DNA from 2 places in the Pseudomonas phoenicis genome. Region 1 is predicted to be linked to the other one. Evidence: riboswitches for the same ligand, from Rfam matches in the RefSeq annotation. Region 1 holds a riboswitch; the other holds the start of a gene.

Region 1 (3,542 bases):
GGCCAGGGAGGCGAGGTCCATTTCCGGCAAGGTGCGGCGGCCGAAGAGGTGTGCTTCGCGCTGGTCCATCAGTGCTGCGACCAGCACCTCGGCGCAGTCATGGATGCCTTCGACCTTGAGCTGCATGAAGGTGTCGCCGCGCTCGCCCAGCGCCTCGGCGGTGCGCAGACGCTCGGCCTCGACCAATCGATGGATGTCGCTGCGTAGCGCCCGGCGTGTGATGCGAATGAAGCGCCAGGGCTGCATCAGCCCGACGCTCGGCGCCTGGTGCGCGGCGTGCAGCAAGCGTTGCAAGAGGTCCGGCGCCACCTCGCCCCCGGCGAAATGGCGCATGTCGCGACGCTCGCCGATGGCGCGGTAGACCGCAGCCCGTTCGGCTTCGGTGAAAGCATGTTCATTCATGGTCGCAACAGCGCCGCCGCCGCTTCGGGGTCGGAAGGGAAATAGAAGTGCACGTAGGAGGCGGTCGTGCGGCCCAGGCGATACACCGCCTCGTTGCCGCGCCCGCCGTTGGGGCTCAGGCCACGGGCGATGGGCGTCTCGTCGGTGGTGGTCAGCGAGTGGTGGTAGGTGTGCCCGCGCAACGTGCCTTCTGGCAGCGTCACCGATTGCAGGGCCAGGGCCGCGAGGCGCTTCTGCATGGTGGCTTCGCCGTGCAGCAGCCCGACCAGTTCGGCACGCTCGCCGGCGACGTCGGTCAGCGCATCGAGCAGGTAGAGCATGCCGCCGCATTCGGCCAACAGCGGTTTACCGGCCCCATGGTGGGCGCGGATCGCCGCCAGCATCGGCGCGTTGGCGGCCAAGGCGTGGTGATGCAGCTCGGGATAACCGCCGGGCAGGTACAGGCTGTCGACGGCGGGCAGCGCCTGATCGTGCAGGGGCGAGAAAAAATGCAGGGTCGCGCCCTGGGCGCGCAGCAGGTCGAGGTTGGCGCCGTAGGCGAAGGCGAAGGCCTCGTCGCGGGCGATGCCGATGTGCACGCCTTGCAGGGCTGGGCGCACCTCGACCGGTTGCGGCGCGTCGAAGCCCACCGGAGGCGGCAAGGCGGCGTCACAGCTTTCGCCAAGCGCCTGCGCGGCGGCGTCCAGGCGCGCGTCCAGGTCATTGAGTTCGCTGGCCTGGACCAGCCCCAGGTGGCGGCTGGGCAGTTCGATGCCGCGCTCGCGCGACAGCCCGCCGTACCAGCGCAACCCCTCGCTCAAGCTGCCTTCGAGCAATTGCGCATGGCGCAGGCTGCCGACCCGGTTGGCCAGCACCCCGGCGAACGGCAGGTCGGGCTGGTAGCGCGCCAGGCCCAGGGCCAGGGCACCGAAGGTCTGGGCCATGGCCGTGCCGTCGATCACCGCCAGCACCGGGACGCCGAAATGCCGCGCCAGGTCGGCGCTCGACGGCGTACCGTCGAACAGGCCCATGACCCCTTCGATGAGGATCAGGTCGGCCTCGGCCGCGGCCTGCCAAAGCAGCCGCCGGCTTTCGGCCTCGCCGATCATCCACATGTCCAGTTGGTACACCGGCGCGCCGCTGGCGCGTTCGAGGATCATGGGGTCGAGAAAGTCCGGCCCGCACTTGAACACGCGCACCCGCCGTCCAAGGTTGCGGTGCAGGCGTGCCAGGGCGGCGGTGACGGTGGTCTTGCCCTGCCCGGAGGCGGGCGCTGCGATCAGCACCGCCGGGCAGTGTCGGCGTTCGCTCACAGTTCCACGCCCTTCTGCGCGCGGATGCCGGCCTGGAAGGCGTGCTTGACCACACCCATCTCGGTCACGGTGTCGGCCAGTTCGACCAGTTCGGGCTTGGCGCCGCGGCCGGTGACGATCACATGCTGCATGGGCGGGCGCGCCTGCAGGTCGGTCAGCACCTGGTCGAGGTCCAGGTAGCCGTGCTTGAGGGCGATGTTCAGTTCGTCAAGCACGACGAACTCCACGGCCGGGTCTTGCAGCAGTTGTCGCGACACGGCCCAGGCCGCTTCGGCGGCGGCGATGTCGCGCTGGCGGTCCTGGGTTTCCCAGGTGAAGCCTTCGCCCATCACGTGGTAGCTGACCTGCTCGGGGAAGCGCCGGAAGAACAGTTCCTCACCGGTGCTGTTGCGACCTTTGATGAACTGCACCACACCGCAGCGCATGCCATGGCCCATGGCGCGGGCGAGCATGCCGAAGGCCGAGCTGCTCTTGCCCTTGCCGTTGCCGGTCAGCACCAGCAGCAGGCCGCATTCGTTGGGGGAATTGGCGATGCGGTCGTCCATCAGCGCTTTCTTGCGCTGCATGCGGGCCAGGTGGCGTTCGTCGCGCTCGGGGGATTCGTTCATGGGGGTCTCCGCAGGCCACGGCGCCCGAACAGGCACCGGTGGGTCGATAAGGCAGGCAGACACGGAGGCGCGCAGCAGCCACGGCCTTACGCCACGGAGCACCGCGCATCACCCTCCGTGATACCGATATAAGACTGTGACAGGCCGGTCTCCGGGCTTGCGAGCGGGGCTTTGGCCCTCGGGCGGCGTGCCGCTCACCAGAGGATGACCCTTCTGGCCGTGCGCATCGCTCGACTCACCTACCGTTGCGGGGGCAGCGCCGGAATCGCACCGCTGTGGCGCCCACCGGCTTCCCAGTTTCACCCCGGTGGAAGCGTGTCCACGGGGCACCTGAAACGAACGGCGAAGGTTAGAGGGTTGCACCGGGAGCGTCAATGTGGATGGCGGGAATGGGTGGGGTAGCTGTGCATGACGACTGGAAAGCGCCTTCGACTGCAGCTCGCCCACTCCCTTGGCAGAACGCCACTAGGGCTACCGGGGCCGCTTTGCGGTCCATCGCGAGTGAACTCGCTCCAGTACGGCCTCTCTCAATCTTGTCGATGGTTCCCATTTGCGGAGGATGCCTGCATGGCCCGGATGCGTGTCGGTTTGCTGATTGCCTTGACCACAAGCCTGGTGGCCTGTGGCGAGTCCGCCCGTTTGCAGGTCTCCGACGGCATGGGCCCGGCGCCCGAGCTGCCGGCGCCGAACAAGACGCTCATTCCCACGGTGAACATCGCCCCGGCCATCGGTTGGCCGGACGGTGGCAAACCGATCGCCGCCAAGGGCACGCAGGTCAAAGCCTTCGCCGAGGGGCTGGACCACCCACGTTGGCTGTACGTGCTGCCTAACGGCGACGTGCTGGTGGCCGAAACCAACGCCCCGCCCAAGCCCGACGACAGCAAGGGCGTCAAGGGCTGGATCGCGGAGAAGGTGATGAAACGCGCGGGCGCCGGCGTGTCCAGCGCCAATCGCATCACGCTGCTGCGCGATGCCGACCACGATGGCGTCGCCGAGCTACGTGTGCCGTTCATCGAAAACCTCAATTCACCTTTCGGCATGGCGCTGGTGGGCAACACCTTGTACGTCGCCGATACCGACAAGCTGCTGCGTTTCGCCTACACCGAAGGCGCCATGCAGTTGCGCGATCCAGGGCAGAAAGTGGTCGACTTGCCGGGCGGCCCGCTCAACCACCACTGGACCAAGAACGTCATCGCCAGCCGGGACGGCAGCAAGCTGTACGTGACGGTCGGCTCCAACA
Region 2 (3,542 bases), 1.1 Mb from region 1:
TGCCGGGCGAGGTCGGCCAAGCGCTCACCTTCGGGCATGGGCGAACTGTCGCCGTAGCGGGTGAGGATCACGGTCTGCGCTACCCCGGGCAGGGTCAGCTCGCAGCCGAGCAGCGCCGCGCTGGCTGCGGTGGCAGTGACCCCGGGGATGATCTGGTAGGGCACACCATGGGCACGCAACTGGGCGATCTGCTCGCCTATGGCGCCGTACAGGCTGGGGTCACCACTGTGTACGCGGGCCACATCCTGGCCCTGGCGGTGGGCGTCGAGCATGGCCTCGACGATCTGCTGCAGGTGCAGTTCGGCGCTGTTGAGCAGCGTGACGGCCCGATGGCCGGCCAGCACGGCCTCGGGGACCAGGGAGCCGGCATAGATGATCACCGGGCACTGGCGGATCAGGCGTTGGCCCTTGACCGTGATCAGCTCCGGATCGCCAGGGCCGGAGCCGATGAAATAGACCGTCATGAAACGTCCTTGCAGGGAGAGGGGCCGCGATTATCCCCGCCAAGCCAGCGCAAGGGTAGCCGGGCCCGACACTTGCCGCGTCACACGCAACGCGCAGCGACCTTCCATCCGGCGTGCGGCAGCCAGTGCCGTACTCTCGGCCACGCCCCAACAGCCAGTGTGGCTGAAGGCGATGGCCGAGCGGTGACTGAGCAAGGGTTGCAGACCGTCCAGACTGGCGACGTCGAAGACCAGCAGCGGCACGCCCAGCTGCTCGGCCAATGCCAACAGGCCCGGCTCCCGGGCCTTGCCGGCGATGCTGGCCAGGGCCCGTATAGCGCTTAGGGGCAGGCCGTGGCGCTCCAGGGTTCGCGACAGCAACGCCGACAACTGCCGGGTATCGCAGCCCTTGCGGCAGCCGATCCCGGCATACAGCGCCGGGGAATCAGGCATGTTCGGCGCGGCGGTACAACCATGCGCTGAGCAGGCCCAAGGCCACCCAGAAGGCCGCATTGGTCAACAAGGAGGCGAGCTTGAACTGCGCCGCCAACGCTTCAGGGGCCAGGCTTTCGTGGATCGCAGGTTGTGGGGCGCCGATCAGGTGCGGCACGACCAGCAGCATGGCGCCGAGCAGCTTGAACGTCCAGGAGCGGCTGAATGCCAGCAGTGCCAGGCCACAGGCCGTGGCGGCTGCGGTGCCGATCCACCAGGTCTGCCGCTGGGCCAGGTCAGCCGCGGCCGTGCCGGGCAGTTCGGGCGGCAGGCCCAAAGTGGGCGCCAGGCAGAACACCGCGAAGCCGGCCAGACCCCACAGCGCGCCGCTGGCGACGCGGTTGGGTTGGCGCAGGCTGTACAGCGCCGCCAGCAGCAAGGCAAAGCCCACGGCCACGACCAGGTTGCCGCCGGTGGTAGCCAGTACGCGTTGCCAGCCGTCCTCGGGCGACCACGCCTCAGGCGCATGCTCATGGGCGGCAGCGCCCTCGGCATGGCTGTGCGCCTGGGCAGCGGGCGCTGCGCTCTCGTAGGTTTCGGCCTGGAGGATCAACGGGCCGACCCACAAACTTTGCAGCAGGGTCAGCAACAGCGCGGCGAGCAAGCCGCTGAAGCCCGCGGTACGGGCGATGCGAGTGAGCATGCCGGCGTCCTCAGTGGCAGGGGAAGGCTGCGCTGTGGCGCGTGTCGTGCGCGGCGTTGTGTACCGCATCGATGTGCGAGAAGCCGGCGAAATACACCAGGCTCAGACCCAGCAGGCCTGCGCCGATGGCGACGACCAGACGTTGACTGAGCGTAGTGGAGGGGCTGATGGCGGGTTTGCTGCTGACGATCGGCATGACGAGTTCCTCGGCTGGGAATCGGCAGGTCACGCACGGTCGCCCCAGCGCGGACACGCCAAGTGCAGGCAACAGCGCCCGCCCACCGCGGGGGTTGATCGAGACGCCAGGCCGGTCTCCGGGCTCGCGAGCGGGAGCGTGACTCCCCAGACTGCGCGTCGACCTTCCCACGTGGCTGGCGCCGACGCAGTGGTGTTGCAGACGCATGGCTCGCTTACCGTTGCGGGGGCAGCACCGGCATTGCCTGGCCTGCTGTTGCAGACCGCGACGCACCGGTTTCCCGTTTCACCCCGTGAGGGGCACCTGACGCAAGGGCGCTAGCAAAGCATGGGGCGTATTTCCCGTCAATTGTCAGCCCCTCGGCGGCAGCGGTTGACCCCGCGCGGGGCACTGCGTAGCCTTGCCGTTTCGAGGTTCTCAGGGGGCATGCTTTCCTCGCCCACTGAGCTAAGACGGGAACGCGGTAGAGCCGCGGCTGCCCCCGCAACTGTAAGCATCCCAGCCGATCGGCACAGCCACTGCGCGCACGCGGGAAGGCGCCATCGGTACGGCCCGCAGGCCAGGGTGCGAGCCAGGAGACCTGCCTCGGTACGCTTTCGACATCAACCGGGCGGGGTGATCCGGTGGCGAGCACGCCTGGCCGACTCGGCTGCGGGCGGTCGTCCCGCATGCCCGCGCCGTCTGCCAAGGGCACTGAGACATGAAAACACTGGCCAAGCTTCCCGTCACCATCGTCACCGGCTTCCTCGGCTCGGGCAAGACCACCTTGCTCCGGCACATGCTGGACAACGCCCAAGGCCGCCGCATCGCGATCATCGTCAACGAGTTCGGCGAGCTGGGCATCGACGGCGACCTGCTCAAGCAGTGCAGCATCGGCTGCACGGAAGAAGAGGCGGTGGGACGGGTCTTCGAGCTGGCCAACGGCTGCCTGTGCTGCACGGTGCAGGAAGAGTTCTTCCCGGTGATGCGCGAACTGGTGGCGCGCCGCGGCGACCTGGACCACATCCTCATCGAAACCAGCGGCCTGGCCCTGCCCAAACCCCTGGTGCAAGCCTTCCAGTGGCCCGAAATCCGCAACGCCTGCACGGTCGATGCGGTGATCACCGTGGTCGACAGCCCGGCGGTCGCGGCCGGCACCTTCGCCGCCTATCCCGACCAGGTCGATGCCCAGCGCAAGCTCGACCCCAACCTCGACCACGAATCGCCCCTGCACGAGCTGTTCGCCGACCAATTGGCCAGCGCCGACCTGGTGGTGCTGAACAAAGCCGACCTGATCGATGCCGAAGGCCTGGCCCGCGTACGCGCCGAAGTGCAGGAAGAATTGCCGCCGGCGGTCAAGGTCATCGAAGCCAGCAGCGGCCGTCTGCCGCTGGACGTGCTGATCGGCGTGGGCGCCGAGTCCGAAGCGCACATCGACGGCCGCCGCACCCATCACGACTCGCACCATGACGATGATGGCGAACACGACGACCACGACCATGACGCCTTCGACTCCATCTCCCTGGAATTGCCGGAAGCCGACGAGCGCCTGCTGCTCGAGGCCTTGGCGCAACTGGTGGCCGAGCACGGCATCCTGCGCATCAAAGGCTTCGCCGCCATTCCCGGCAAACCCATGCGCCTGCTCATCCAAGGCGTGGGCAGCCGCTTCGACAAGCACTTCGACCGCCCGTGGCGCGCCGACGAAGCCCGCATCACCCGCTTGGTGCTGATCGGCCAGGACCTCGACGCCGAACAGCTCGGCGCGCGCCTGCGCCAAGCCCTGGGCGCC

What was found. A riboswitch is a leader RNA that binds a small molecule or an ion and turns the genes downstream of it on or off. The one in region 1 is predicted to bind cobalamin.
Region 2: another riboswitch for cobalamin. It lies ahead of AA0Z93_RS19745 (CbtB domain-containing protein); the one in region 1 lies ahead of cobO (cob(I)yrinic acid a,c-diamide adenosyltransferase).

What each region holds. Positions count from the first base shown of each region.
Region 1 covers NZ_CP154852.1:3,283,526-3,287,067, reverse strand. Annotated here, with positions in the region: gene bluB (5,6-dimethylbenzimidazole synthase) at 1-402, opposite strand, end outside; gene AA0Z93_RS14760 (cobyrinate a,c-diamide synthase) at 399-1,694, opposite strand; gene cobO (cob(I)yrinic acid a,c-diamide adenosyltransferase) at 1,691-2,302, opposite strand; cobalamin riboswitch at 2,427-2,651, opposite strand; gene AA0Z93_RS14750 (PQQ-dependent sugar dehydrogenase) at 2,879-3,542, shown strand, end outside.
Region 2 covers NZ_CP154852.1:4,347,621-4,351,162, reverse strand. Annotated here, with positions in the region: gene cobM (precorrin-4 C(11)-methyltransferase) at 1-464, opposite strand, end outside; gene AA0Z93_RS19755 (cobalamin biosynthesis protein) at 495-896, opposite strand; gene AA0Z93_RS19750 (CbtA family protein) at 889-1,578, opposite strand; gene AA0Z93_RS19745 (CbtB domain-containing protein) at 1,589-1,774, opposite strand; cobalamin riboswitch at 1,866-2,096, opposite strand; cobalamin riboswitch at 2,169-2,377, shown strand; gene cobW (cobalamin biosynthesis protein CobW) at 2,475-3,542, shown strand, end outside.